2 regions of the Paenibacillus sp. GXUN7292 genome follow, and region 1 is predicted to be linked to the other one. Evidence: a T-box and tRNA genes for the amino acid it is inferred to sense, from the RefSeq annotation. Region 1 holds a T-box; the other holds one or more tRNA genes.
What was found. A T-box is a leader RNA that pairs with one kind of tRNA and senses whether it is charged. The one in region 1 lies ahead of ACRRU2_RS14845 (valine--tRNA ligase), so its partner is inferred to be a tRNA-Val.
Positions count from the first base shown of each region.

Region 2: it has a tRNA-Val gene. The T-box ahead of ACRRU2_RS14845 (valine--tRNA ligase) is inferred to sense a tRNA for this amino acid. The anticodon was not compared.

Region 1 is NZ_JBOZWO010000016.1:100,757-116,449, reverse strand. Features, by position in the region: gene ACRRU2_RS14850 (bifunctional folylpolyglutamate synthase/dihydrofolate synthase) at 1-940, opposite strand, end outside; gene ACRRU2_RS14845 (valine--tRNA ligase) at 956-3,607, opposite strand; T-box leader at 3,761-3,996, opposite strand; gene ACRRU2_RS14840 (response regulator transcription factor) at 4,229-5,401, opposite strand; gene ACRRU2_RS14835 (cache domain-containing sensor histidine kinase) at 5,398-7,185, opposite strand; gene ACRRU2_RS14830 (carbohydrate ABC transporter permease) at 7,195-8,007, opposite strand; gene ACRRU2_RS14825 (carbohydrate ABC transporter permease) at 8,083-8,976, opposite strand; gene ACRRU2_RS14820 (extracellular solute-binding protein) at 9,060-10,430, opposite strand; gene ACRRU2_RS14815 (LysM peptidoglycan-binding domain-containing protein) at 10,623-12,050, opposite strand; gene ACRRU2_RS14810 (RluA family pseudouridine synthase) at 12,151-13,128, opposite strand; gene hemL (glutamate-1-semialdehyde 2,1-aminomutase) at 13,232-14,536, opposite strand; gene hemB (porphobilinogen synthase) at 14,538-15,536, opposite strand; gene ACRRU2_RS14795 (uroporphyrinogen-III synthase) at 15,538-15,693, opposite strand, start outside.
Region 2 is NZ_JBOZWO010000001.1:319,965-335,657, forward strand. Features, by position in the region: gene ACRRU2_RS01415 (DUF2905 domain-containing protein) at 78-299, opposite strand; gene ACRRU2_RS01420 (acyltransferase) at 515-751, shown strand; tRNA gene ACRRU2_RS01425 (tRNA-Val) at 1,180-1,255, opposite strand; gene ACRRU2_RS01430 (DUF3892 domain-containing protein) at 1,640-1,870, shown strand; gene ACRRU2_RS01435 (MBL fold metallo-hydrolase) at 1,976-2,689, opposite strand; gene ACRRU2_RS01440 (stalk domain-containing protein) at 3,004-3,573, shown strand; gene ACRRU2_RS01445 (DUF1292 domain-containing protein) at 3,685-4,005, shown strand; gene ACRRU2_RS01450 (DUF1885 family protein) at 4,063-4,479, opposite strand; gene ACRRU2_RS01455 (aminotransferase class I/II-fold pyridoxal phosphate-dependent enzyme) at 4,563-6,032, opposite strand; gene ACRRU2_RS01460 (MFS transporter) at 6,320-7,513, shown strand; gene ACRRU2_RS01465 (efflux RND transporter permease subunit) at 7,706-10,720, shown strand; gene ACRRU2_RS01470 (YktB family protein) at 10,847-11,479, opposite strand; gene ACRRU2_RS01475 (hypothetical protein) at 11,678-12,274, shown strand; gene gndA (NADP-dependent phosphogluconate dehydrogenase) at 12,416-13,828, shown strand; gene ACRRU2_RS01485 (hypothetical protein) at 13,825-14,106, opposite strand; gene ACRRU2_RS01490 (shikimate kinase) at 14,297-14,827, shown strand; gene aroA (3-phosphoshikimate 1-carboxyvinyltransferase) at 14,851-15,693, shown strand, end outside.

The DNA.
Region 1 (15,693 bases):
GTCCCGGCCATGCAGCTTGGCTCAGTCCCTCCATCAACGCTTCATCCTCAACGACTAGAGCGTCATATTGGCGCAGCACTTCTATTACCATAATAGCTACTGCAGCATTTTTGCGCTGATGAGCGCCATTCAGCGTAATGCTAAGCGGCTCCATCGTGCGGAATGGCCCTTCAAAACGAAAAGTTTGCTTATCCTGCTCTTCAGAAAGCATCGTTTCCGAAAACTTCTCTCCGAGCAAATACAGCGTGCTCTTATTTCGTATTGCGGTCTCCCTAATTACTTCAATTACTTCCGGCTGTTCCACCGCACTCACTATCGGAGTGCCTGATTTGATAATGCCAGCCTTCTCAGCCGCAATCTCGACAATTGAATTGCCCAGACGATCCATATGATCATGGCCAACATTTGTAATCACCGAAATGACGGGCCGAACAATATTGGTTACATCCATTCTGCCGCCAAGCCCTGTCTCCCAAACAACATAATCCGGATAGGTGACTTTGGCGAAGAACAAAATGGCAAGTGCTGTTGACACCTCGAACATAGTTGGCGAGCCCAGCTCAGTCTGAGCCATCACCTCTACAATCGGCTTCAATTGGTTGGCGAGCTGAAGCAGAGTACCCTCTTCAATATCTGCGCCATTATATTGAAAGCGATTCGTAAATTTCGTTATATAAGGTGAGGTGAACATGCCTACATCATAGCCGCTTTTTTGCAATATATTAGCAAGAAAGGAGCAGGTTGAGCCTTTGCCATTAGTACCAGCCACATGAATAAATTTCAATCGGCGCTGAGGATTGCCAAGCAGCTCCATCATTTGCTCGATACGATCCAGTCCCGGCCGAATTCCGAATGGAATGAGGCCTGTAATCCAGTCTACAGCTTCCTGATAGGATTGCAGCGGCTCAAATTGCCGCTGCTCCATTTGCGTATTGTTCATATTTACAACCCTCTTTTAACCGCGTAGTTCCGCGATTCGGGCTACTACCTTATCGCGTTTCTCTGCGTAATCTTCCATTTTTCTGCGTTCTTCCTCGATGACTTTAGCTGGTGCTTTGGCAACAAAGCCTTCATTGCTCAGCTTTTTCTCCACGCGCTCAACCTCGGCATTCAAATGCTGCATTTCTTTTTCCAAACGAGCAATCTCCTGCGAAATATCAATCAAGCCAGCAAGCGGCAAGTAAAGCTCTGCTCCCGTTACGATAGCAGTCATGGCTTTGTCCGGCGCATGAAGCGCTACGTTGATCTCAAGCAAAGAAGTACCGCAGAACCGTTTAACAAACTCCTCGTTACAGCTCAATATCCCTGCTGCCGCCTCGCTCGTCGGCTTTACCAGCAGCTCTACCTTTTTGCTCATCGGCACATTGACTTCAGCGCGAATGTTGCGGACAGCACGAATCATTTCCATAAGAAGTTCCATTTCTTTTACAGCATCCGGAGCTTCCAATTCTGCTTCGTAACGCGGCCATTGCGCAAGAGTGATCGATTCACCTTCATGAGGAAGATGCTGCCAAATTTCCTCACTTATAAATGGCATGAACGGATGAATAAGACGCTGCGTGCGATCCAATACATACACGAGCACCGATTGCGTTGCCCGCTTTGCTTCTTCATCAGTCCCGTTCAAGCTGAGCTTGGAAAATTCAATATACCAATCACATAGATCATCCCAAATGAAGTTGTACAGCAGCCGGCCTGTTTCACCAAATTCATAGCTGTCAATTAAGCGGGTAACGTCTTTGACCGTCTCATTCAAGCGATGCAAAATCCAACGGTCAGCTGTGCCTAGCTTGCCAGTCAAGTCGATATCCTTCGCTTCAAAGCCTTCCAGATTCATCATCGCAAAGCGGGAAGCGTTCCATATTTTGTTTGCAAAATTACGCGCCTGCTCTACCTTCTCGGTACGGTAGCGTAAATCCTGGCCAGGTGTGCTGCTTGTAGAGAGCATAAAGCGCATAGCATCAGCGCCATACTGCTCAATAACTTCAAGCGGATCTACACCATTGCCGAGCGATTTAGACATTTTTTGGCCGTCGCGGTCACGAACAAGCCCGTGCAGCAGCACATCTTTAAACGGCATTTGATCCGTAAACTCAAGAGCTGTAAATATCATTCTAGCAACCCAGAAGTAAATGATATCATAACCCGTTACCATGACATCAACTGGGTAGAAGCGTTTCAAATCCTCAGTTTGCTCCGGCCAGCCCAGTGTTGAGAACGGCCATAAAGCGGAGCTGAACCATGTATCAAGCACATCGTTGTCTTGAATCAAATGATCGCCTGCAAGATCCTCGCGCGACACATGCATCTCGCCAGTTGCCTCGTCATACCAGGCAGGTATGCGGTGGCCCCACCACAATTGTCTGGAAATACACCAGTCGCGAACATTCTCGATCCAGTTCATATATATTTTTTCGAAGCGGTCAGGCAGGAAGTTAACGCCTTTTCCTTCCTTCTGCGCTTTAATTGCTGCTTCAGCCAAAGGCTTCATCGCTACAAACCATTGTGTGGACAAATACGGCTCAACTACTGCTCCGCTGCGCTCGCTGTGCCCAACCTGATGCACATGCTCCTCAATCAGCACGCATATGCCGCTTTCCTGCAGATCAGCAACAAGCTTCTGACGGCATTCAAAACGGTCCATTCCTTTATACGGGCCAGCTTCATCATTCATAACGCCGGACTCATCCATTACGATGATTTGCGGCAGCTGATGGCGCTCGCCCACTTCAAAGTCATTCGGATCATGTGCAGGTGTTATCTTAACTGCTCCCGATCCAAATTCTTTCTCCACATACTCATCGCCGATAATCGGAATTTCTCTGTTCACAACTGGAAGCAGCAAGGTTTTTCCGATCAAATGCTTGTAACGCTCATCCTCAGGATGAACCGCAACAGCTGTATCGCCGAGCATCGTCTCAGGGCGAGTTGTCGCAACAGTAAGATGTCCTGTTCCGTCAGCTAATGGATATTGCAAATGATACAAGCGGCCGTTAACCTCTTTGTACTCTACTTCAATATCAGAAAGCGCCGTTCTTGCAGCCGGATCCCAGTTAATAATTTTTTTGCCGCGATAAATAAGCCCTTTGTTATATAAGGAAACAAACACCTCACGAACAGCCTTGGAAAGCCCTTCATCCAAAGTAAACCGCTCGCGCGAATAATCAAGCGAAAGGCCCATCTTCGCCCATTGATCGCGAATCGTGCCTGCGTATTGATCCTTCCATTCCCATACCTGCTCTAGGAAAGCCTCGCGGCCTAGATCATGGCGCGACAAGCCCTGCTCGCGCAGCTTTTGCTCCACCTTCGTTTGTGTCGCGATGCCGGCATGGTCTGTCCCTGGCAGCCACAACGTATCGAAGCCCTGCATTCTTTTTGTACGGATTAAAATATCCTGCAATGTAAAATCAAGCGCATGCCCGATATGAAGCATGCCTGTTACATTGGGCGGAGGTATTACGATCGTAAAGGTTTCAGCCTCCGGCCGTTTTCCTGCTTCAAAGTAATTTCCTTCCTGCCAATATTTATACCATTTCTGCTCGGCAGCTTTTGGATCATACGTCGTTGCCATTGAAATATTCGCTTGCTTATCTGACATAACTTCCATCCTCCACAAATCAACTTGGCTAAGGATAAACGGCTCCGCCGTCTTTCGCTTAAACGAACTAGGCGCGTTTACCGGTGAAATATAAGAACATCATAAGGGAACACAACTTATACATGTCTTATATTTAAAAATAAAAAACCTTCCATCCTCACAATAAAGGACGAAAGGTTCTGCTTCCGTGGTACCACCTTTGTTCCATGCGGCGATCGCAGCATGACACTCAAACACGATAACGGCTGTAACCGGCCTGACTTAGTCGACGATCAATATCGATTCAATCGGGCAACTCCAGGGCGACTCGTGTACAGCAATAACCTGCGGAACCTCACAGCGCAACGGCTCCGCTCTCTGAAGGCTGACTGTGCACTATTCCCCTTCAACGTCTTTCAAAACATATATAATTAATCATACATTTCTTGTTGACTATAGTCAACCTTTGTTTCATTTAGCTTGATAAAATAGAAGGCATCGGAAAAATGTACAAAAAGCTGTCGTTAATGAATATGCGCAGCAAAATTGGGGCGATGTACTAGGTGTCGATGAATGTTTTACTTATATCGTATACGGGAAACATCCTTATGCATCCGCCTCATTTGATCACGGCATGAGAGACTCTTTTTTTCATAGAGTTACTGAGCCGCCCAAACGGCACTCCGATGGTGTGAGACCTGTCTTTTTACGGAATATTTGCGAGAAATGCCGCACATCAGGATAACCGACTCGCTCAGCTATTTCACTTATTTTCAGCTCAGACTCCCGAAGCAGCAACATCGCCCGGTCAAGCCTCTGTTGGGTTACATAATCCTTAAAGCCATGCCCCGTCTTCTGCTTAAACAGCTGACTGAAATATACAGGGTTTAAAAATACGAATGAAGCAACCTTCTCAAGCGTCAGCTCTGCTGCAAAATTAGTGTGGATATACTGCAGCGCGACCTCAACCGCCTTTTCACCGCCGCTTGCATAATGATCATACACTTTTGATTCTGACATCTTGCGCATTAGTCTAATCTGCTCAGGAACGCACGATATATTATTAATAAGGCCGGAATGCAGTACTTGAAAGGGTATTTTCAAATAGCGTTTTAAATGGGTCCGCAGCTGTTCGATCAGCTTGCCAAGCTCTTCCCCTTCACGCAATGTGACGAGCCCGAGCAGATTTTTGCTGTCTATGCTTGCAACAAAGCCTTTTCCTGCACAATCCATCAGCTCAGATAACACATTATCGACAATGAAATGCTCCAATCTTAAATCAGCTTCTCCGTCCATCCTCAGCATAATGAGATGAAAATACGGATGATCTCCGATTATAGGTGATATATCGATACCTCCCAAATCGAGATTGGACGCCCAGCGAGCCGTAACAGCCTCGCGCAAAAATCTTAAATTTTGCGTGAGCAGCTTCACTTCTTTTAACCGTTTATTTTCTGCAGCGATTTCCTCATCCATTTCTTTTAATTTCTCGATGAGGCTATCTTTCCCGATCGGCTTCAGTAAATAATCCTTGGCGCCAAGCCGGACTGCTTCCTGAGCATACGCAAATTCTGAGTATGCCGAAATAACAATCCATTTGATATGGGCGAGGCGCCCCCGTGTCAGGCTGATCAGCTCCAGTCCCGTCATACCTGGCATTAATACATCCGTAAGGACAAGATCAATCGCCGCTTTTTGAAGCAGCTCAACCGCTTCAGCAGGGCCGGCAGCAATAAAAACCTGATGCTGTGGAAAATGATTGCGGATCGTTCTCTCGATTCCGTTGCGAATGACACTTTCATCGTCCACCACGAGAATATTCATCGCTTATCCTCCTCTCTGTCAAGCACCGGAAAGGATGCCGTAACAATCGTTCCCTTGTCAAGCGTGCTCTGTATTTGCAGCCCATAGCTTTCACCAAACATGAGGCTGATGCGCCGATGTACATTAAGCAGACCAATGCTTCGGCGTTCCTCCCGTTCATTGCCTGCTTTCTCGGCATTCTCTCTGCCTGCGAGCGAATGAACAACCCGTTCGAGCGTCTCTTGCTCCATGCCGACGCCGTCATCTTCTACAATAATTTCCAGCTTTCCTGCTGCATGCCTAGAGTATACCCTTAGCACACCTGACCGATTAAGCGGCTCCAGTCCATATTTGACCGCATTTTCAACGATTGGCTGCAAGATCATTTTGGGAACTAATGTTTTAAGCCAACGCTCCTCTACCTCAATATAAAGATTTGCCCGTCCGCCAAGCCGAGTTTCTATAATTGTAAAATAATGCTTGATTTGCTCCAGCTCCTGCTGCAGCGAAACGCGTGATGCTTCTTCCCAGTCGCTGCTGTAGCGAAAAATTTTCGACAGCGCCAAAATAACTCCGCCCAGCCGGTCATTCTCGCGCTCATCCAGCATCCAATAAATCATATCGAGCGTATTAAAAAGAAAATGAGGGTTTACCTGGGCCTGCAGCGCCTGCAGCTCTGCATGCTTCTCACTAATCGAAGCCAGCTTGATGCGCTCAATCAGCTCATCCATCTGCTCTACCATTCGATTAAATGAGCCTACTAGAACATTAAGCTCACCGTAAGATTCGACATGCACTCTTCCTTTAAAGTTGCCAAGCTCCACCTGTTTCATCTGCTGGATTAGCCTCTTGAAAGGCGAGGAGAATGAACGGGACACAAGCGTTGCTAGAATAGTAGCTGCAGCTACCAGCACTAATATAACCGTAAGCAAAAATTGCTGCGTTTCCTTCAGCTCCAGCTGCAGCTCCCGGCTCGGCGTGACGCCGAGCATCGTCCACTCAGCCATCCCGATCTTGGCAGCAGTGACTAAAGCATGATCGGTCCCATGTACTATTATTTCCCCCTCGCGCAAGCTGTTGGAAAGGTTTGCAGGCAGCTCGGTATCATCCTCGCTAGTCCGAATAATATCCTGACCTGATGCGTCCTGTATGATGACATAACTGCCTGGACCTAGGCTCGCATTCGACAGCGCTGAGTATATCGCTCCTACATCTGTTTCGATCAGAAAGACTCCGATAGATTTCAATGCGGTAAGCTCATATAATTGCCTGCCGAATGCAAAAACTGGCTGACGTATCCCCCCGCTCATTAACGATTCAGGGTATACGCCGAGCCATCTCATTTCTCCGGTCGATTGCTGCAGCTCCGCAAACCAGGCCATCTCGGAATAGTCCCGGACTGAGGCTCCATTGGAACGGTCAAAGCTGAACACTTTATCTTCGTTAGTAACAATATGAATACCTAATATATCGCTGCGGGAATAAAAAATAGCGCCTATGCTATCAGTAATTCGTCTCTCCAAATTAACGGCTTCGACCGTATCCGCAATAGCGTAATTCTGCAGGAGCCTCATTAAATCATAATTGCTGTTCAGAGATTTTGTAACGCTGTCATAGCCTTTCAGCAGCAGATCGAAAAGGCCGACCGTCTGCGATATATTTTTCTCGGCAATGGTGACGACCTTCTCTTTTATTTGATCGGTTGCGCGCTGGTAATAAGCAAAGCTGACGATAGCCAGCAGTCCTAGCGAGCTAAGCAGAAATATAAGAAACAAGCGATTATGAATCGATTGAAAATTTTTCATGCTTTCATATTACCCCTTAACGGCGCCTGCTACCATGCCTTTCGTAATTTTCTCTGACAGCAAGAAGTAAATAATAATTACCGGCAAAGCTCCAAGCACTAGAAAAGCGCCTATCGCTCCATAATTGACGGAGTATTGGCTGACAAAGCTGTATACCCCGAAAGGAAGTGTTTTAAGCCGCTCCGATGATATAAAAGTCGCAGCCAAAATATATTCATTCCAAATGTTAATAAAGGTTAAAATCAAAACCGTCATGATCGGCGGGATGGAAACAGGAAGTACGATGCTCCGAAAGATCCGGAATGCTCCTGCTCCGTCCATAATAGCGGATTCTTCTATCTCATGCGGAATCGTTCTCATAAAGCCGCTCAGAATAAATACGGCTATCGGAATCTGGAAGGCAACATACGGCAAAATAAGTGACAGATGCGTGTTTAATATGCCTATAGTGCTGAACATAATCATAAGCGGCAGCAGCGTGCTCTGCAGCGGAATCATCATCCCTAGCAAAAAGAGCAGCAGGACGAGCTGGCCATATTTCCATCTGAATCGGGTTATTGCGAAAGCGGTCAACGAAGCCAGAAGCAGCACGCCTGCCATAGTAATCGAAGTAACAAACAAGCTGTTGGACAAATACTTCCAGTAGCTGCCGCCCTCGATCGCGGCAGTGTAGTTCTGCCACTGCCACTTGGCTGGCAAAGCAAAGAAGCTGCCTGATAATATTTCTTCATTTGTCTTGAAGGAATAAAGAAAAAGCCATAGCAGCGGATACAGCTGCGTCACAAGCAATAGTGACAAAAGGAAAAAAATAATTATTTTCATAACAGAAAAGCTGCGGCTGCGCTGATCGGTTGCAGGCGCTGTCTTTATATTTCGACTCATTTCAAGCGCCCCCTTCTAAACATAACGTTTTTCCAACCGTTTAAACAAATAATTGATCACGAGCGTAGCGATTAAGCAGACCATGACTAAAAACGAAGCTACAGCGCTGCCATAGCCGTATTTCTGCGAAAGAAACGACATTTTATACATATGGCTTGCAATTACGTCGGTTGCGTTCGCCGGACCGCCACCCGTCATAACCATGATTAAATCAAAGGATTGCAGCGAGCCGATAAAGGAAAGCACGACTGAAATTTTAAAAATAGGCACAATCATCGGCAGCGTAATATAACGGTCGGCCTTGAACCCTTCTGCGCCATCGATTTTAGCGGCTTCATACAATTCTGCCGGAATATTTTGTATGCCAGTAAACTGAATGAGCACGTGGTAGCCCAAATATTGCCACAAAGCAACGAGAATGATCGCAAATATAGCATATTTTGGCTCTGTAAGCCAGGCATGCGTCCAGTCATTCAGACCGAGTTTAATGAGTATTTGGTTAATCATGCCGCCCATAGAGGCAGGATCATATATCGTTTTCCATAGCTGGCCAATGACGACTACAGATAAAATAACAGGAAGAAAATAGCTCGATACAAAAAAATTTGGCTTGCGTACAAATCTGCTGATTAAAATAGCGACAAAGAGCGCAATCGGAAGCTGAATAAGCATAGAAAATCCGGCAAGCATAAACGTCCGGCCGACAGAAGGCCAAAAAACTGGATCAGCTGTCAGCATTCTATTAAAATTTGCCAAACCTATAAATTTAGAAGCGCCAATGCCATTCCAATCCAGCATGCCGCTATAGATCGATATTAAGATCGGTACGAATACCAGGCAGCAGTATACAAACAAGCAGGGCAGCACAAATGCCACAATCGTCCAGCGGGACACTTTCAGCACATTCACGGCGTCTCACCTCTTTCAAAGCCGCTTGCAATCTGGAAAGGAGGAGCGCCGGGCTTCCCCTTTCCAACTAGCTTTAGCCATGTTTAATTGTTTTCCTCATAGGCTGTCTGATGTTCCTTAGCGATAGCCGCTGCATCTTTTTTCGATACAAAAAGACTTTGAATGCTCGTTAGATGCACTTGAGCCGTACCCGGATTCATTGTATTGTCGAAGGCCAGATCGCCGCCCTTCACATCTTTGAACAAGCCCAGTACGTCCATTGCCATATTTGAGTAGCCTGCTGCTTTAAAATCTCCGTCAATATTTTGAGCAACACCGACGGCACCCTTCACGTCAAAAGCTTTTTTCGGATAGTTGATCATAAAAAAGTTGAGGAAATCAAGCGTTTCAGCTAAATGCTTGCTGTTTTTCGATACAGCGAACGCACTGCCCGGGGCAAGCATGAACTCATTCACATCCCCTTTTCCTCCTACCGTAGGGAACTTGAATACACCGACATTGTCATTCGCATTCACCTCGGAGGTTTCAATACCGCCAGTCGCCCAGCTGCCCATAAAGTACATCGCCGACTTGCCTGTTTTAAACAAATTCTCGCCAGCATTATAATCGAATGAAGTCGCACCTTCCTGGAAAGCACCTGCCTGCACTAGAGACTGGAATGCATCAACGGCTTCCGTAAAGGCCGGATCCTCAAAAGTTTTGCTGCCATCCAGCACTGCATTCAGGAAGCCAGGTCCTTGATTCGTGCGCAGCAATATATTCATGAATAAAAATGATCCCGTCCAAGTATCCTTCTCACCGATCGCAATTGGCGTAATGCCTGCTGCCTTCAGCTTCTTTACTGCTTCCACCATTTCTTCAAAGGTTTGCGGCACCGTTACACCCGCTTGCTGGAACAGCTCTTTATTGTAATAGACGATCGCTATATTATTGCCGTCTGGCAAAGCATACAAATTGCCGTCGAAGGTATAGTAGTCAAGAATGCCTTCCTGGAAAGTTCCCTTAAGGCCGTTCTTTTCCACCATCTCATTAAGCGGTGCGAACAGGTCTGCATCTACGAACGGCTGCATTTGAGCTGCCGGATTCACAATTGTAATATCAGGCACTTCCTTCGATGCCGCTTGTGTTTTCAGCTTGAGCTTCTGCTGGTCTGTATTTAAAGAATCCAGCTCGATTTTAATGTTTTGGTTCGCTGCTTCGTATTCGCTTACAATATCACGCAGCATTTGATACTTAGGGTCGGTCGGATCGGGATAAATGTTTTGGAACGTAATCGTTATTTTCTCGTTGTTACCTTTATTCCCTTGATTACTCGTGCCGCCTTGGTTGCTTTGATTTCCCTGATTTCCTTTATTTCCTCCATCAGACGTACCGCCTCCGCATGCAGCAGTCAAGCTGAACGCCGTAATAAGTGCAACCACTGCAGACAGCCATTTTATTTTTCCCTTTGCCATAACATCTTCCCCCTCGAATCATTATGAAGCTATTATGCTTTAGATTGGAGAGGCAAACAATAAAGTTAATCAAGAAGAGATGTTTGTTTTTTATAGATAGCCGTTTGTAAATTGAGTCTGATCTGCAAAAGACAAACAGGCTGCCGCCAAGATTCAATAACGATCTTGGCGGCAGCCTGTTTGCATTATGCCTTATGAAGGTATATATATAATTTGCCCTTCGGATACAGATGGCTCAGAAAGACGATTGTGCTGCAAAATCTCTCGCGGATTAAGACTGTAGCGCAGCGCAATTTGTTCCAGCGTCTCTTCACGCTGTACTATGCATAGCCTGATCTTTTTAAAGCTTTGATCAGAAGCGCTTTTATTTAAAAACATTTTTTTCCATTCCACTTCTTCCTGTTCTTCTGTACGCTCTTGTTCTTCAGCGACTGCTTCTATATCGCTCTGTACAGCCGCCTTGCGCGCAGCGCTTTCTCTCTTGCTCGATTGCAGCAGTGAGCTGATTCCTAAACCGCTTTGCTCCTCGCCTGACTCGCTCACAGGCTTCGCATTAAAGGCAATTTGCAAGCTCTGCTTCTCAGGCGCAGCTTCTTCGCGAGGGACAACAGCTTCATTATGCGCAAAAGAAAGCTCTGTTTCTTCCGCAGTATCCTCCAATTGCTCGAATGACGCCTCCTGCTCAACCGCTGTATACTGTGGACGTTCTTCTTCTTCCTCAGCTAGATCGGAATCCTCATAAATCTCCTCATTTTGCTCTGCATTTTCCGGATCACGCAGTACAGCAGCAGAAGCTTGATAAGAAAGCTGTTCCGCTTGCCATTGCGCCTGCCACTTAGCCTGCTCCTCAGTTTGCCAATTCTCTGCTGCTTCCTCACGGTCATCTGCTGCGAGCTCTACCGTTTCCTGCTCCCACTCTTCCTCATCTGAATCAGAAGCGGCAATGTTATCCCATTGCTCATCAAGCTGCTCTTCCGGACGCTCCTCTTCTTCCTCTTCTTCCTGCTCTTGTTCAGCATCTTCCTCGCTATCATACGCGTGATCAGCGGCATACTCAGCCTCGGCCTCTTCATCCTCATCGCTTGACCGGTCGTATGATATTTCTTCTTCATCCTCCTGCACTATGTAGGAAGAAAAATGGGGTTGATATTGGGAAGATTCGAATTGCTGCGCATGAAGCTGTACTTCATCCGCCCGCTCATGTACAGCGGTGTACACCTCTTCGCTCCAGTTATTTTCTTCCTCATCCAATGATTCTACAAGCAAGCCCTTCAAAGAAAGCACGCCTGTAATATTCAAAGTACGCGCAGACAATATATCAACATCGAAATTGTCAATATCAATCGATATATCATCAAGACGAGAGACCCTGCTCATCGGCAGCGAAATTTCAACAGGAATGCGATGCTCCAGTACTAATAGGCCGTCTTGCTCCTCTTGGCCGCGATAAACGCCGTTCAGCAGCAATTGACCTCTTAATATGGCTTGTTCCCCTTCATCTATAACTGCAATACGGGGAATGAGCTCTATTTCCTCCAATTCATCTATCGCCGCTACATCTTCAGGCAAATGAACACGCTCATAAACATCAAATCGAAGACCATTTGTTTGATCTGACACGCTACAGTCCTCCCTCCATAGGTTGAATGCATTGTAATTAACGGATACATCCACTACTTATCTATATGGTAGAATAGTCATAAGCATGCCTATCAAATTGTTAGTCTTTCATTTGCTCTGCAAATTTTTTAAGCCATTCCGGCCAAGGAGCCTCTACATTTATACGCCGACCTGTAATCGGATGAGGAAAAATAAGCCTTTCCGCATGCAGCGCCTGATGTCCCAGATTTCCAACGCCCCCATATAAGGAATCCCCTATTAAAGGATGGCCCATATCACTCATATGAACTCTGATTTGATGTGTTCTGCCCGTTTCAAGCTGCAAGGCTGCAAGCGAGCAGTCGCTTCCTCTTGCCAGGCATTGATAATGCGTAACAGCCATCTCGCCGCCCTGCGCAACCCTTCTCTTGCCGCTTATATGCCTGTCCTTGCCAATAGGCAGTTTGATGACGCCACTATTTTTTTTCAGCACGCCATGAACGGCAGCTATGTAATAACGTTCAACCTGATTGCTCCGCATCGCCTCATCCAGCCGATATTGCGCAAGGTCATTTTTAGAATAAAGCACAGCTCCGGACGTATCGGCGTCAAGCCGATGAATATGCCTTACAGGAAAAGGCTCCTCGCAGCCAGACATTGCATATTGCGCCGCTGCGATATCGAGCACGGCTGTTTGCCGCTCGTTGGCTTCATGAACCGGCATGCCAACCGGCTTGAGCAATACAAGGCAATAATCATCCTCATATAAAACTTCAATCTGCAGCTTTTCTTGCACGCGCATAGCCTTTACGAACAACGGCTCCTTCTTCAGATCAACCTTCGGAAAGGCATGCAATTGCAAAAAATGGCCGCGCCATTTCATTCCGCCTACAGAAAACAAACGATTTATCCACTTGGCAGGAAAAAATTCTGCTTCTATAAGCCACTGCTTAACGAGATGAACGTGACTTCCCGGTTCTGGCAGCTGCTTTGTTATGCGATCAGCATCAGAAGCTCTCCCGATTTCCCACCTTGCAATAAGCTCCCAATCCAGCTCCATCCATTCTCCCGATCGATTAATAGCAATATGCCAATCCATGTCTTACCCCCAACTGCATAACAAGCCTGCTCTACCGATCAGTAGCGCAGGCTTGCCAGTTATTATTGCTTACAATTTGTATATGCTTTATAAGCAGCACAGGCTACAGTCTGCTTAGCGCCTCGCTATGTGCAGCAATTGTAGCTTCTATATCTTCATCAGAGTGGACTGCTGACACAAACATGCCCTCAAATTGAGACGGCGCCACACTTACTCCCAAATCAAGCATGGAAGAGAAATATGCTTTGAACTGCTCCAGATTCGATGTTTTGGCAGTCTCATAATCAACGACCTTCTGATCGGTGAAAAACGGGCAAACCATTGAACCGACCCGATTGATTGTTGCATCAATGCCATGCTTCGCTGCATTGCTTTTAAAGCCTTGCTCCAGTCTCATCGATTGCTGCTCCAGCTGTTCATAAACAGCAGGCGTTAACAGCTTCAAGGTTGTATAGCCTGCAGCCATTGCAAGCGGATTTCCGGAAAGCGTGCCAGCCTGATAGATTGGTCCGCTAGGCGCAATCATCTCCATAATCTCGCGTTTTCCGCCGTATGCTCCAACCGGAAGCCCGCCGCCGATTACTTTGCCAAAGCAAGTAAGATCCGGTTTTATATCAAATAAGCCCTGCGCACAGCTGTAGCCTACCCGGAACCCTGTCATAACCTCATCAAAAATTAACAGGCTGCCATATTGTACCGTAATGTCTCTAAGCCCCTGTAAAAAGCCAGGAAGCGGCGGAACGACACCCATATTGCCTGCTATCGGTTCAACTATAATACAAGCTATTTCCTCGCCGAATTTTTCAAAAGCAAGCTTGACCGATGCCAAATCATTGTAAGGTACAGTAATCGTATGGGCCGCAATTTGCTCCGGAACGCCCGGGCTGTCAGGCAGCCCCAATGTTGCGACGCCAGAGCCTGCTTTAATCAGCAAGCTGTCCGCATGCCCATGATAGGAGCCTTCAAATTTCATAATTTTCGATCGTTTTGTATAGCCGCGCGCCAATCTAAGCGCACTCATCGTAGCTTCCGTTCCTGAATTAACCATCCTAACGATATCAACTGAAGGCACGCGCTCGCACACAAGCTCAGCCATCAATGTTTCCAGCTCTGTAGGTGCGCCGAAGCTTGTTCCTTTTTCAGCTGTTTTCTTAATGGCCTCTACAACCTCTGGATGAGCGTGGCCCATAATAAGCGGTCCCCAGGAAGCAACATAATCAATATAGCTGTTGCCGTCTATATCAAAGACACGGCTGCCCTCGCCGCGCTCCATATAGACAGGAGTCAAGCCTACTGAACGGAAAGCGCGCACAGGGCTGTTGACTCCGCCCGGAATGACTTTTTTCGCTCTTGCAAATGCTTCAGCTGAACGCTGATCATTTCTTACCCGCGTTTGTTCATTGTTCATGTTAAGCTTCCCCTCTCAGCCAGCGAACCGCATCCTTCGCATGGTAAGTAATAATAATATCTGCTCCGGCGCGCTTCATGCTTAGCAGCGTTTCCAGAACAACCGCCTGCTCATTAATCCAGTCATTAGCAGCAGCAGCTTTCACCATCGAATACTCCGCACTCACATTATAGGCTACTACAGGCAAATCAAATTGCTCCTTCAGCAGCTTCAAAACGTCCATATAGGCTAAGGCCGGCTTAACCATAAGCATATCTGCTCCTTCAGCCGTGTCGGTCTCCGCCTCGCGAAGCGCTTCCCGTACATTGGCAGGATCCATTTGATACGTTTTGCGATCTCCAAATTGCGGTGCCGAATGCGCTGCCTCACGGAAAGGCCCGTAATAAGCGGAAGCATATTTCACAGAATAGGACATAATCGGAATATGCTCAAAGCCTGCTGCATCCAATCCTGCTCTTATCGCCTGCACGAAGCCATCCATCATATTCGATGGAGCGATAATATCAGCGCCTGCTTCCGCTTGGGAAACTGCGGTGCGAACAAGCAGCTCCAAGGATCGGTCATTATCTACCGTAGCCGTGCCAGTACCTTTATCCGCTATTATCACTCCACAGTGGCCATGATCTGTAAATTGGCACAAGCAAGTATCTGCAACAATCAGCAAGTCTGGCACCCATTGTTTAATAGCTCTTGCTGCCTGCTGGACGATACCGTCCTGCGCAAATGCAGAGCTGCCCTCCGCATCTTTATAATCAGGCACCCCGAATAATAAAATCGCTTGAATGCCAAGCTCTGCAATTTCTTTAATTTCTGCTTCCAGCAGATCAAGCGAATAATGATATACGCCTGGCATCGAAGGAATTTCCTCTTTTACATTGCTGCCATGCGTCACAAACAGGGGATAAATAAAATCATTCGGCGTAAGCACTGTCTCCCTTACTAAATTGCGAAGTGCTGATGTTCCTCGTAAACGGCGGTTTCTTACTATCGGAAATGTCATTTTAACGATCCTCTCCTGCTTTATTCGTATAATTTACTATAGCCTCCAGCATATGCTGCATCGTAGAATGCTCCGCCTCTATGGCTGCTTCAAGACCTATCGATCGAATCGTCTGACTCGTCAGCGGCCCGATGCTTGCAAGCGGCACATGCTCCAG
Region 2 (15,693 bases), on a different contig from region 1:
AGACTTAGAAATGAAAAATCCCGCCCAATGATTACCTCCTATGATACCCACTTACTGGATTATTACCTGATATAGTATCACTTAAAAAACCATCTAGCTATATAAGCGATAATTGACAATACAATGCTTATAACTATGCAAGTGACGATGGGGAAGTAAAACTTTACACTTCCTTTTTCGACTGCTATATCACCAGGGAGACGCCCAAGGTTTATAAACCTCCCTAAACCAGCCCAAATTAATCCAATAACGATAAGCACGATACCGGCTATCATGAGCAATTTCGGAATGCCATTCAATACATCTCAGCCCCTTTGTTGAAGGATGTTGTTTTATAACCTGTTAACGGGCTCTAACGATGGCGCATATGTAACATTGGTGTTTTCTTCCTTTTATTTGCTGCAAGTTTTCACAGTAGACACATTTCATGTGCAGCTCACCTCCGAGAAATATTATGCCGTTAGTCGTAAAGGAATATTCTTGAAGTAGAGTATATTAAAAGAAGTCATTTATATTGCGAGCCAAGCAGAAACGCTTGGCGGTATCATCAAAACGAGCCGGTGAATCTGATCGCAAGCCAGTGACTATCGGAAAGGGCTGCTGGATCGGAGCTCGAGCAACAATATTGCCAGGTGTTACCGTTGGTGATGGTTGCGTTATTGCTGCTGGAGCGGTTGTTACTAAAGATTGTGAGCCGGACTCATTATATGCTGGCGTTCCTGCCATTAAGATAAAATCTATAGAAAAGTAATGCAGCTCAGGCACCCTGATCGGTGCTTTTTTCTTAGCTTAGGCAATAATGCATTAGTTAAAATTGTGAATAAGTGTGTTGAGCTCGAATTGATCCTTATGATGCAGACACTAATGACCGTTAGCGCTCATTTTTCATCAACTTCTACTTTCTAACGGACGGAAATTTCCGTTAGCGGGTAAAAAGCTAGAGATTTCGAAGGAATTTTCTTCTAAAGGACATAAATGTCCACATATGCAACAAAAAGACTGTTTTTTTGGTTCTAACGGTCATGGATGACCGCACCGCAAATAACATCGCGTCGTTGGGAGTGGATATTCACATCGATTTTACAACAATTGCGAAAATCTTATCTGTACTATATATTTCAATCATCTGTTATATAACAAAAAAAGCCTTGAGTATCAAGGCTTTCAGCTTCTAAGTTATGGTGATCTGAGCAGGGTTCGAACCTGCGACCCCCACCCTGTCAAGATGGTGCTCTCCCAGCTGAGCTATCAGATCATATTATGCAGATGCAAATATTAATATAGCAAATTGAAAAGGCATTGTCAATATATTCATCTCATTTTCTCACCAATTCATTATTTTAAGGTTATGAGCAATGCATGTTGCGCATAGTTTGATAGAAATATAATGAGAGGCGGGAATAAGATGGCAGATCAAGTCGTGGAGCTAGTTGTGTGGCTAGGTGGGATGTTTGTATTAATTGTAATTGTCATTGCAGCGACAGTGCGATTTTTTCGTTCCAGCTCGCAAAGTGATGATGAATAGCCCGCTTGAAAATGGACAATATTAAAGGTGTCAGGCAATGGTTTTACATCTGCATACTGACAATGACAGCAAGAGAGGATGACATAAATGGCACATGATTTCATTGAGAATAGAATGGGCAAGCGGGAGAGCTTTGTAGCTGTACAAAAAAATGGCGACGGCGATTTGACAGCTTTTAAAACGTGCAGCGGAAGAGTACTGGATTATGACCAGGCGAAGCAGGAAGTAAATGCAGGAAATATTAGCGGCGTTAATCTTTTCAAGGGCCGCGACGGCGAATTGTATATTCGCGGAGATGCAGACGGCGATCCATCGAACAATTTAGACAATTTGCCCTCATTTTAACGTTCGGTTTTACTAACGAAAAAGCTGTCACGCTTCAAAGCGTGACAGCTTTTTTGCTTGCGCTAACTTGCTAACATGCTAACTTGCGCTAAATAGCGGCTAATTTTAAAAGCTATACATTTTTCCTTGTTCAACAATACGCATTGCGCCGGTTTTTCCTATATATTCGCTAATGGCATCGCCATAATGCATTAACCACATTTTTTGCTGTATCGCTTCAGGAAGTGTAAGCAGCTCGTCCAGGCATGCATGCACATTGCCGGGAGGTTCTAGCTGGCAGTCGTGAAAGAACGTCTCGACGCCTTGTTCATGCAGTAATTCGAGCAGCTTTCTGTCAAACTGCATATCTGCTGAATAAAAAAAACGGTCGTTAATAAGAAAGGAATAACTGGGTTTTCCCGGAATATGAGCTGTCTGAATTGGCATGACGGAAAGCTCTTCGGTCAGAGGCGCATATTCATTCGGCTTCAGGGGTCTTACTTCAAAAAAATCAGATAATGAAGTAAGCTCACCCTGTGTAAGGCCGCCGCGCAGTGTATGCTCCCATAAAGGCGAAATAAGTGGCTCGGCAATATACAATAATGGCTTACGGTTATAATTAAATAACATTTGAAAAGCAAGTTCTTCTAATCCGCCAACATGATCTGCGTGAATATGGCTTATAAGCACAGCATCTAATTGACCGAAATTATAACCTAGCTCGTAAAGCGCATGAGGCAATGTAATTCCGCAATCGAGCAATATGGTTTTGCCGCCGCTTTTTATTAATGCATTATTATTATAATGTTTTTTGGCAAAGGCGCTGCCCGTGCCAACCATTTGAATGTTCAATACACAGCCTCCAATAACCGAGTAATTAGAAATGAAATAAAAAAAGCTGCTTATATAGCTTATGTAAATAATAATGATATTTTTGGAAATAATCAATCATCTGCTTGTTATATTTCCCAGGCAAGCGCATATTTCAACAGGTTGTGACAGAGATATAGCGAAGTTTATCAAAATTTTCGTTAATGTAGTATAAAAAAATCTCTATTAAAAAAGAACAACTATTTGCGTTGAACGGCGCAACTTTATGACTGAAATGCAGTATACATCTACGACGAGAACATTTGGACGGAGGGCTTGCATAGATGTCAATGAAGAAGAAAGTAGCAGTTGCAGTATTGCTTTTAAGCGTATGGGGTGGCAGTATGATTTTTGCTAATACAGCTGCCAATAAAGTCAGTGTAATTTTCAATGGCTCTGAGCTTGGTGATGATGGAGCATTAATAGAAGGAAAAACATATTTGCCGCTCAGACAGCTTGCGAGCTCGTTCCAAGCGCTAATCGAGTGGGACAGCAATAAAAAAGCTGCGGTCATTTATAAGCCGAATGTACATATGTTTGTATTTCAAGGCAAAAGCTCAAATTCGTTTGGAATTGTAGACCGAGGCTCTTACAAGTTTCATGTGTTTTCACAAATCGATAATTTGAAAACCGACATAGCTGCGGTTAAAGTATCTATTTTTGATCCAAAGGGCAAGGAAAGAGTAATTCAAACTGAATCGGTTAATCAAAAGAATGATAATTTCTGGTTTGTAACTGAAGAAATTGATTACCGCTTTGAAACAGCCGGCAAGTATACGATTAAGTTTTTTATGAAGATGTCTGCGAATGATGATTGGACCGCTGTTTCAGAAAAAGTGATCACATCAAGATAAGCTAGTGCTCGAAGAAAAATGGCGTTCTTTCCTGCCGTGCAGTTTGACCCGAATATATTTAACGTGTTAGGATAAGCTGTGTACATAACAAATGAAATGGGGTTTTCTTGCATGAGCGAGCATCAGCATGGTGCAGATTGCGGCTGCGGACATGATCATGATCATGAGCATGAGGAGCATGTATTTATCGTAACAGACGACGAAGGCCAAGAGCGTGAGATGGTTATGGTTTATACATTTGAATCCGAAGAGAATGTATATGCAGTATTGTTGGATCGTCAAGATCCAGAAGCGGACGGAGTAATTTTCCGTATCGAGGAAGAAAATGACGAAGCATTCCTTGTAGGCATTGAAGATGATGCAGAATGGGATCGCGTTGCAGCTATTTACGAAGAAATTGCGCGCAAAGAAAATGAAGGCCTTGAGCAATAGGCTTTCTATAAAAGTAAAAGAAGGGATGTCCCATGCAGCATACATGGGTCATCCCTTTTATTTGCGCGGATTATAATAAATAGTCCGGCCATTGAACAAAGTCAGCTCAGCTTGCAGCTGCTTTGCCATATATTTAGAATACTCATTAGCTTTTCCTTTGTCGCCATGCGTGGCTGTTTTGGGTAAAACGACTTGAATGCACGGAACGGTATTTCCTTGCGAGCACTCTGCATTGCCGATGCCCATAATAATATGGTTGTAGTGTGCGGTTGCTCCCTTAAGATAAAACCAGCGTTCATCCTCAGATTCTACTATCGTGTAAGGGAAGGCGGCGTCAGCGTAATTCCAGCCCAGCTGTTCACCGGTTCGAGCAGCCTGATCGCAATATTGCTTAAGCTTGCTCTGAATAGCAGCAGTCGTTAAATCGAAATCCACAGAACCTTGCACAAGTTTAATAAATGCGCTCTGACTCACTTCGATCACCCCAGCCCCATATTAGCATGAATTGGTAATGTTTACAATAACATTACCAATTTAACGCTTCAAGATCCGCTGATTTAGAAAATGGCTGTTTCTTCTACAATAACCTTAACAAATTCTATGCTGCGATCCTCAGGACCTTTCACAGGCAAGCCAACTTCAACATGATCGACGATGTAATCGATATTGGACTGGGAAATTACTTCGCCCGGAAGCAGAATAGGAATGCCTGGCGGATACACATAGATAAATTCGGCAATAATTCTGCCGGCAGATTCCCGAAACGGGATGACTTCTGTTTCCGCATAGAAAGCATCGCGGGGCGTTAGTGAAAGCTGAGGGATTTCAGGTATTTTCACAACGAGCTCGCGTGCTTCAGCGCCTTCGAAGAAGGCCGCTGACAAGGCTGTAAGTGCTTCGATTAGCATTCCAACAGAATCTGAGGTATCTCCAGGCGTAATTAAGCACAAAATATTATACATATCACTCATTTCAATTTCGAGATTGAAATGATCGCGCAGCCAATTTTCGGTTTCATAGCCTGTAATGCCTAAATGTCTTACATGGATCGTCACTTTGGTCGGATCGTAATCATAAGTAGCTTCATCGCCAAGAATTTCTTCGCCAAAGCTGTACAGGCCAGGAATTTTATTAATCGCTTGGCGGGCATATTCTGCAAGCGTTATAGCTTTTTCCGCAATTTCATAGCCGTGCAAAGCCAGATTGCGGCGAGATGTATCCAGCGAAGCAAGCAAAATATAGGAAGTCGAAGTTGTAGTCAGCATGCTTATAATCGTTTGGACGCGCTGCGGGTTAATTCTTCCGCTTTTTACATTGAGAACAGAGCTTTGCGTCATCGAACCGCCCAGCTTATGGACGCTCGTTGCAGCCATATCAGCGCCTGCTTGCATGGCCGACATCGGTAATTTATCATGGAAATGTATGAGCACACCATGCGCTTCGTCAACGAGCACTGGAATGTCATAGCTATGCACCAGGTCTACAATTTCCTTAAGATTAGCGCAAATGCCATAGTAAGTAGGATTAATGACAAGTACACCTTTGGCGTCCGGATGGCGTTCAATGGCGCGTCTTACCGAACGGGTTGTGATGCCATGATCGATGCCCAGATTGCTGTCTCGAGCAGGGGATATAAATACCGGTCTTGCGCCGGCAAAAATAATCGCCGCCATAATAGATTTATGCACATTGCGCGGGACAATGATTTTATCGCCGGGTGAGCAGACTGTAAGTATCATTGTCATGATGGCGCCGCTTGTGCCTTGTACAGAAAAATAAGTATAGTCGGAACCGAAAGCATGTGCAGCAAGTTTTTGGGCTTCTTCTATAACGCCTGTCGGTTGATGCAGATCATCGAGTGGAGCTATATTAATTAAATCGATTGACAACGCATTGTCTCCGATAAATGCTCTAAACTCTGGGTCGCTTCCTACCCCTTTTTTATGTCCCGGAATGTGGAATTGCACGGGATTGTGCTCCGCATGCTTGCGAAGCGCAGTGAAGAGCGGTGTTTTATTGTGATCCATCGCCAGCATCCCTGCCTTTCATCAGATGTACAAACAAAGTAGAGTATAGCAAAAAAGAAGGGGAATGCAAGCGTCTTTTTTTGAAAAAGGAAAGCTTGTAAAAATTCGCGGCATTCTTTCGTCCGAATAGTCGATTAAACCGCCAGACGACTGCACATCATCGTGTTTGAGCGTTTACATAAAATGAAATAATTAGTTATGCAGGAAGCGGTTTATTTGTTCTTGAAATGTTCAAACCTGTAAAGTAGTAGAATATGGTACGATGAAATAATGGAGGGATATTACGAATGAAAAATAGTCGTATGATCATTGTAATGGCAATATTAATGATTACATTTATTGGCTTCGGTATTATAATTCCAGTTATGCCGGAAATCATACAAAAAGCTGATCCGACCGGGGCTGAACTACATACAGGGAGAATGCTGGCATTATATTCTGCGGTGTCCTTTCTATTATCGCCTCTTTGGGGCAATTTATCTGACCGGATAGGCAGAAGAAAAATTATTTTAACAGGTCTGATCGGTTTTTCTGTCAGCTTTTTGCTATTCGGCTTGGCGGGCGAAAGCTTGACGATGATGTATATTTCAAGAGCGCTAGGCGGCTTGTTCTCTGGTGCTGTAGCTTCCGTTATCGTTGCCTATGTAGCAGATATCACGCCTCCTGAGCAGCGTACGAAAGGAATGGGGCTTGTAGGAATGTCTATCGGGCTCGGCTTTACGATCGGGCCTGGTGTAGGTGGTTTATTAAGCGTTGTTTCTCTTAACACGCCTTTTTTCGCGGCTGCCATATTTACGCTCTTAACGTTTGTAATGGCGTTTATTAAGCTGCAGGAGTCTTTGCCGCCTGAACAGCGCAAGAAGGCTTCTGAGAAAGCTGTATCGCGCTGGAAAGCATTTCAAGGACCGCTTAAATATTTATACGTGCTCGCTTTTTTTGTAACATTCACTTTAGCAGGAATGGAGGCGACACTGCAATTTTTCGGTATGCGTCGCTTTGATGTAACGCCTCGACAAGTTGGCTTATTATTTTTCGTGGTTGGTTTGGTAGGCGCGCTTGTACAGGGAGGCGTCGTTCGCCGAATGATCAAGAAAGGCCAGGAGCCGCTATTCATTAGTGCGGGGCTTATTTTTTCAGCAGTCGGATTTTTTATGCTCATATTCGCTCATTCCTTATGGTGGACCATTTTGTCTCTCGTTGTATTTGGAATCGGGAACTCCTTAATCCGGCCTTGTGTAACGTCGTTAATTACGCAAAAAACGACGGTTGGCCAAGGTGTCGCCTCTGGACTAAGCTCTTCGATGGACAGCTTTGGCAGAATTCTCGGTCCGCTATTAGGGTCCATATTGTTTACTTATGAAATTGGTTATGAGCTTGGCTTGCCATATTTGGTAGGCGGCATTTTATGTGCGCTTGCACTTCTGCTCGTACTCGGTTTTGTGCGCGCGGATCAACACCGCCAATTGGCTGCATCGAAGTAAAGCAACCTTTAAGCAGTGAATGTTGTTCTCAATTATATAGCGGTCTTAGTGAAAAGTCAGACTTAGGTCTGACTTTTTTTCAATCTCTAGTATTTGCTAAATACTGGACTTGAGACGATTATGTAATCTGACTCCTCAACTTATGATTATTACAGAAAGAAATTATTGCAGAGGATAAAGGAGTCGTTCAAGTTGAGTAAATTAACAGAGTGGTCATTTCGCAATAAAGCAGCAATAGCCTTGCTAGTCTTTATGGCATTAGTTATGGGAGTTATCAGTTATTTCCGATTGCCGATGGAATTTTTGCCAGCTGCAGATAATCCGCAAGTGATGATAACGACGATTGGCCCAGGCATGAATGGAAAAGCGATGGAAGAGCAGGTAACAAATCCGATTGAAGAAGCTGTTTTATTTGTTAAGGGTAAAAAGGATATTTTCTCTACTTCCGGCGACGGTTATGGCCAAATCATTATTAATTACGATTCTAAAACGAGTATGAAGGAAGCGAAGCAGGAGGTTGAGCAAGCATTGGCGGGCGTGCCATTGCCAAGCAATGTTATGAAGCCTTTTGTCGTACAGCTGAACACCTCGATGATTCCGATATCCTGGTTAGTTGTAACCTTTGAAAAAGGTCTGAGCGAGCACGATAAGGATGAACAGCTGAAAAATGTGCTTGCTGAGATTAAAAATATTGAAGGCGCAGGTCAAGTCGTCGTAGATGGCAAGTCCAATCCGGTCGTCTTGATCGAACCTCATACGCAGAAGCTTTCAGAGCTGGGCCTTCCCGTACAGAGCCTGCTTTCCATACTGCAGGGAAGAGGCGTATCAGCCGCGATTAGCGAACAGATTATTGACGGTCATACCGCTAACATAGCCCTATATGATCAGATCGAAGACATTAAAACATTAGAAAGCTTGCCAGTGGCGCCACATGTATCGCTTAAGGACGTTGCTTTCATAAACGTTTCCAAGCAGCAGGATAGTATTACGCGATTAAATGGACAAGATGCCATTATGGTAACGATATCTAAAACAGCAGAAGCCAACGCGGTATCGGTAGGCAATGCCATACAAGATATGGTTGCTGACTTCAATAAGGACCATACTGGCGTAGAAGTATCAATAATACTTAGTACCGCAGAATCAATTGTTCAATCTGTGAACAGCATGCTGCAGGAGGTGCTGCTGGGAGCTTTATTTGCAACAATTATCATTTTAGTTTTTATGCGTAATTTCAAAGCGACCATTATTACAATTGTTTCTATCCCACTATCGTTAGGAATTACACTTTATTTGCTTCACATTTCTGGAGTTTCGCTTAATATTATTACACTGGGTGGCGTGGCGGTTGCCGTCGGCAGATTAGTGGATGACAGTATAGTCGTCATAGAAAACATTTATCGGAGATTGCAGCGTGAATCGTTCTCGATTTCATTAATAAAAGAAGCAACGAAAGAAGTGGCGTCAGCGATAACTTCTTCTACGCTTGTAACAGTAGCCGTATTTTTGCCAATGGGCTTGCTGCGCGGCTCCTTGCAGGATTTTCTATTGCCGTTTGCGCTTACCGTCGCTTATTCATTGCTCGCATCACTGATCGTTGCGTTGACAGTCGTGCCGCTGCTGAGCGCTGTACTGCTTAAGAATACGGTTGAAGCGCCGCATAAAGGCGCAGAATGGTTTACTCATTTTATTCGATGGAATTTAAATAGAAAATGGCTGCCTCTGACTCTGGCGCTGCTGCTTTTTGCAGGCTCGATTGGCTTGTATGTCTCGATGCCCAAGGGAGCGCTCGATTCATCCAGTGCAGAGTATGTAGATATTTCTTTGCAGTATGCTGGCGATACGCCTTCGGATGATGTGCTTTTGGCAGGGGAAAGGCTGGACAGCTACTTAACGCAGCACGCTTCGGTAGACTGGGTGATGATGTCTCTGGGCAATAGCGCCGAGGCTGCTAAATTCGGAGCTGTTTCCTCCGCAACGAATGTTCAATTTATGCTTCACTTGAAAAAACAGACGAATGTGGAGCAATTTATGGCTGAAATATTAGCTTTGCAAGACCAATACGCAGGAGCTGACTTGTTTGTTACTGCCACTGATCTTATGATGGGTGGCGGCTCAAGCAACATATTTATAGATATTATGGGCGAAAATACAGAGCAATTAGCGCAGGCTGCCGAACAAATTGTAACAGCTATTAGGCCTGTGGATGGCGTTCTGAAGGTTGAAAGCAATCAGTCTGAGCAAAAAACAGTATATTCTTATAAGATTAACGCGACTCAAGCAACAGGGCAGGACACCGCAATGCAGCTGCAAAGCTTGTTTAATCCTATGCCGCTTGGCGAAATTAAAATTGACGGTCATGCAACGCCCGTTATATTGCAGCCTGTTGCTCTCGCGCAGACAGAGTCCGATCTGAAGCAAATTACGCTGATGACTGAGGAAGGGCCTAGATCGATTGAGGAAGTGGCAAGTTTGGTAAAAACACAGGAGCCCAGCCTGCTTTACCATAAGGAAGGCAAGCCGTATGTACGGGTTACGGTTAGCGCGGAGCCTTCATTGTTGTCCAAGGTGGATCAGCGAATTAAAGAACAGATGAATAGCGTAGAGCTTCCGGAAGGTGTAAAAGCAATTGTTGGCGGTGCTTCTTCGGATCAATCGGAGGACTTTGCTGATCTTGGCATGACGGCGCTTATCTCCATTGGGATTGTTTACTTGATTATGGTGCTCACGTTCAAAACGCTGCGCGCTCCGCTCGCAATATTGATATCTCTGCCTTTGGCGGCTATCGGCGCTGTGACAGGACTTCTAATATCTGGTGTAACGCCGGACTTTACAGCGATGTTTGGAGCATTGATGCTAATTGGCATCGTGGTTACCAATGCCATTGTGTTAATAGACCGTGTGAAGCAAAATGAGCAGACAATGTCTATTCGTGAAGCGATTGCCGAAGCGGCTGCAACTCGTCTGCGACCGATCGTAATGACGGCGCTTGCTACGATCTGTGCGATGCTTCCGCTAGTATTCGGTTCGCATGAGTCAGGCAGCATCGTATCGCAAAGCCTTGCCATCGTCGTTATTGGCGGCCTTGCAGGTGCAACAGTATTGACGTTAATTATTGTTCCTTGTGTGTATGAGCTGATGTATTTCCGCAAATCTGCAAAACAAAGAAGACGACAAGTGCAAGATGGATTGACTGCTTCTTCTTAATTCTGAATTACTGTATTAAAAAAATATGGAAAAAGGCAGTCCCATAAGTCATTCGTGACAGGGGCTGCCTTTTTGCACAATAAGATTTTTCTTACTATTGCAAGAAGAGGGTGATTAATTGGCAGTTTATACCGTATGCCTTGCCTTCTGGCAGGCAAGCTCGTACAACGGAAGCAGCTGCAAAAATGTGTTTTCTACATATCCTAACAAATTTTCTTCACTGTTCAAAAGCTCGCTATCCGGGCAAATATGTCTACCTATTAATAACTCGCATTGCTTGACGTCACGCAAGCGGATAAGCAGCTTTTTCCAATCATCTTCGGCAAGTGTATGTACGGCAGTGCTGTCCTTTTTCATATGGTCGAGCGATATTACATAGTCTTGCGGAACGGCTGCAATTACATCATCCAGCTGATTTAAAAAGCCTGCAGCTACTTGCTGCTTGCCTGGAAGCTCATAAATAAGCGCCAGCCAAATAAACAGGTGATCATCGAAAAGCCCCAGCTGAAAATGCGGATGCCCCTTGTACCCGTGCTTGTTGTCACATATCGCCAGCCAAGTATCTTTGGGCGGATTGACAGTACGTCTGGCGTGCTTGGCAATGTGAAGAAACATCTCTTTGCCCGTATGCACGCTTAGGCTGCTGCGCAGCTGCTCGCCGATGGTACGGAATTTAGGCTGAATCTGCTCCTGGATTGCAATCATGCGCTGTTCAAGCCCTTGTATATGAAAAACTTCAAAATCTTTACGAGTAAACATTCCGGTATTCTCCTTACTTTGATTTGATAAAAAGGGTATGATGATAGAACATGGAATAAGTATATCATGATCTAATAAAACGGGCTAAAAATTAGTCAATAATCCAAGTTGCCACAACATAAGATGAAGTATAAGATAGTATTACGAAATGAATTCTGAACTTTCTGACAATTGGCCGCAGATCAAGGAGGGGTTGCCGTGAATAAAGGATATGAGGTCGAATTTTGTAATTTGGAATTGCGGTTTGAACGACGGCAAATCCAAAACCTAATTAGAGAGCTTATTCAAGAAGGGTATTCGTTATATTGGAGTGAATCGGAAGGTGCATTTTTAGTATCTATCCGATCAGGCCGCAGACTGCTTAAGCTGCATTTTCAAAAATTAAATGACCGCTACAAGATGATAGGCAATTATACAGTGCGCGATGAGCGACTTACTGAGCTGCTTGATAAGCTGATAAATGATACAAGAGGGCATGCTGTAGTAAAACGGACAAGGGATCGGCAAATGGTCATTGAGAATATTATGTTCGGGGAAATTATCCGGTTGGTGGAGGTGACGGGAATGGAGCATCGTATTATTTTCCAAAAAAAGCCGGCGATTACTACTGAGGATATGATTCGGGCGTTTCAATCGAAGCGTGCGGAGGAAAGAGCAGCCGTTTTACGCTATGAGCTCGATTATGAATTATCCGCTCTTTATGAAGCTTTACAGACAGGCAACGAGAAGCAAGTTGTTTTATCTAAAAATAAACTGGAGCTGTTAAGAGTTGAAATGCTGCAATTGGAATTATAAAAGGATACGATCCGTATGCTATAATAAAGCTGCGGGTCGTTTTTTTGTACATTTTCGGTCGAAATAGTTTTCTTCTTGTCGCAAAAAGAGTAGAATAGGCTTATTATGACTTAAAATATATACGAAGGATGGAAGAGCCAAATGTCTAAACAGCAAATCGGTGTCATTGGTATGGCCGTAATGGGCAAAAATCTTGCTCTTAATATCGAAAGTAGAGGATTTACAGTTTCTGTATTCAACCGTTCTCGTGAGAAGACAGATGAACTAATGAAGGAAGCAGCGGACAAAAATCTTGTTCCGACTTATACAATTGAAGAGTTTGTGCAATCATTGGAAGTGCCTCGCAAAATTTTGATTATGGTACAAGCAGGCGCAGGCACGGATGCGACGATCGATTCACTTGTTCCGCATCTTGCTCCAGGGGATATTATTATCGACGGCGGGAATGCATACTTCCCAGATACACAGCGTCGCAGCAAGGAGCTTGAGGCTAAAGGCTTCCGCTTTATCGGCACAGGCGTATCCGGCGGTGAGGAGGGAGCGCTTAAGGGCCCTTCCATTATGCCAGGCGGACAAAAATCAGCTTACGAGCTTGTTGAGCCGATTTTGACAGCTATATCTGCTAAGGTAGGCGAAGATGCTTGCTGTACTTATATTGGGCCGGACGGTGCGGGCCATTATGTGAAAATGGTTCACAACGGTATTGAATACGGCGACATGCAGCTTATTTGCGAAGCTTACGACCTTCTCAAAAATGTACTGGATGTTAGCGCTGAAGAGCTTCATGAAATTTTCTCCGACTGGAATAAAGGAGAGCTTGACAGTTACTTAATTGAAATTACAAGAGATATTTTCTCCAAATATGATCCTGAGACCGGCAAGCCGATGGTGGATGTTATTCTTGACTCTGCTGGCCAAAAGGGCACAGGCAAATGGACAAGCCAAAGCTCACTTGATCTTGGCGTGCCGCTTTCCATTATTACAGAATCCGTATTTACCCGCTTCCTGTCCGCTATGAAGGAAGAGCGCGTAGCTGCCAGCAAAGTGCTTAGCGGACCAGCTAAAGTTCCATTCCAAGGCGACCGTGCAGCATTTATCGAGTCTGTGCGCAAGGCGCTGTTTGCAAGTAAGATTTGCTCCTACGCGCAAGGCTTCGCGCAAATGCGTGCAGCTTCTGAAGAATACAACTGGGATCTTCGCTACGGCGAGATCGCGATGATCTTCCGCGGCGGCTGCATTATTCGCGCACGCTTCCTGCAAAACATCAAGGATGCTTATGACCGCGATCCTGAGCTGCGCAATTTGCTGCTTGACCCTTACTTTAAGGATGTTGTTGAATCCTACCAGGGCGCATGGCGCGAAGTTGTATCCGTAGCCGTTGCAAACGGCGTGCCTGTTCCTGCATTTGCAAGCGCACTGGCCTATTTCGACAGCTACCGCACAGAACGTCTGCCGGCCAATCTGCTGCAAGCTCAGCGCGATTACTTTGGCGCTCATACATTCAAGCGTGTGGATAAGGAAGGCACTTTCCATTTCAACTGGCTGCAAGATTAAGCTTCATTGTTTAGGAGGACGCTGGATGCCTCGGATAGCCATTCTCGCATTTGATTGGCATCCAGCGAGTTATTGTTGCCTCGTTGAATTAGGCATAATGCCGCCTCCGCATAAGCGTGAAAGCTTTGAATTAAGCGTAGCTGCGGGAGATCCAGTAGAGCTGGGTCCTCGTCAGCTACTCTTTTTTTTATACACTGAAGCAGCCAGATAACATCATTGCGACAAAGCGGATGATCGGCATCGAGCAAACTGTTTATATGTCGTTTTGTTTCATTCATTGTGTGAATGCTCTCCTTTCCTATTTTTTTGTTCGTAAATATTTTTAGCGTGTATTATCATAAATACGACATAATTAGCTTTTTTATACCCTGGTCCTAAAAAAAATGATATGATGTACATAAGTCGGCGATAGCCATTTATCCTTGAAATACAGGAAAGTATATGTTTTTGTTAAGGGAGAATAAGCACATGGGCAATGAAGGGCTTCGTAATATTATTTTGGTTGGTTTTATGGGCACGGGCAAGTCAACCGTCGGAGCTTTGCTTGCTAAGCAGCTTGGCTGGGAAAACGTTGACGTCGATGCCGAAATCGTACAGTCAGAAGGCCGTGCTATAGCTGATATATTTGAAAAAGACGGAGAAGCGGCGTTTCGAGCAATCGAAACAGCTGTGCTGGAGAAGCTTCTTACCGATTCGCGCAAGCTTATTATTGCGGCTGGCGGAGGCGCAGTGCTTGCTGAACGCAATCGCGAGCTGATGCTGAAGCATGGGCTTGTCGTAGCTCTAACAGCAACTGCTGAGCAAATCGTCGAAAGAGTGAAGCATGATACGGCAAGGCCTCTGCTGCAAGGAGACGTTAAGGCAAGAGTCGAACATCTAATGGAGCAGCGCAAGCATGCCTATGATTTCGCGCCTGTCGCTGTTGATACGACTGCCAGGAGTGCTGCCGAGGTCGCAGCTGCCATAACCGAACAGCTTGAGACGAGAATACAACTATAATTGGGCAAAGGGGAATTGTTACAATGGATGTAATCGTTACACCAACACCTAAACTTAGCGGAGAATTGCAGGCACTCTCCTCCAAAAACTATACAACGCGCTACTTGCTTGTTGCAGCGCTTGCAGAAGGAACGAGCACGATTTACTATCCTGCGCATAGCGAGGATAGTGATGCAATGCGCCGTTGTATTCGCGATCTTGGGGCAATTATTGAAGAGGATGATGAGAAAATTGTCATTACTGGCTTTGGACGGAATCCGAAGCCGGCAGCGCAGCTTGACGTAGGCAACGCGGGTGCGGTGCTGCGGTTTTTAATGGCCATTGCCTCGCTTTGCCCTGATCTTACATTCATTAATCGTTACCCGGATTCGCTTGGCAAAAGGCCGCATCATGATTTGATCGAATCTTTAGAGAGCATGGGAGTCACAATTGAACATAATGAGGGCAAGCTGCCTATTACAATTAAGGGCGGACAGCCAAAGGGCGGACATATTAAAGTATCCGGTAATATCAGCTCGCAGTTTTTGAGCGCTTTGCTGTTCCTGACGCCGCTGCTTGAAGAGGACAGCGAAATAGAAGTGCTTCATGATTTGAAATCGAAGGTTGTCGTTGGCCAAACGCTTGAAGTATTGGAGCAGGCAGGTATCGTTATCCATGCTTCCGACGATTACATGAGCTTCCGCGTTCCAGGCAAGCAAAGCTACGCAGCAAAAACATACAGTGTGCAGGGCGATTACCCGGGTTCAGCAGCACTATTGGCGGCAGCGGCTGTCACACAATCCGAAGTACGGATCCATCGACTTGAAGAAAACAGCAAGCAAGGCGAGCGTGCTGTTATCGATGTGCTTAAGGCAATGGAAGTGCCG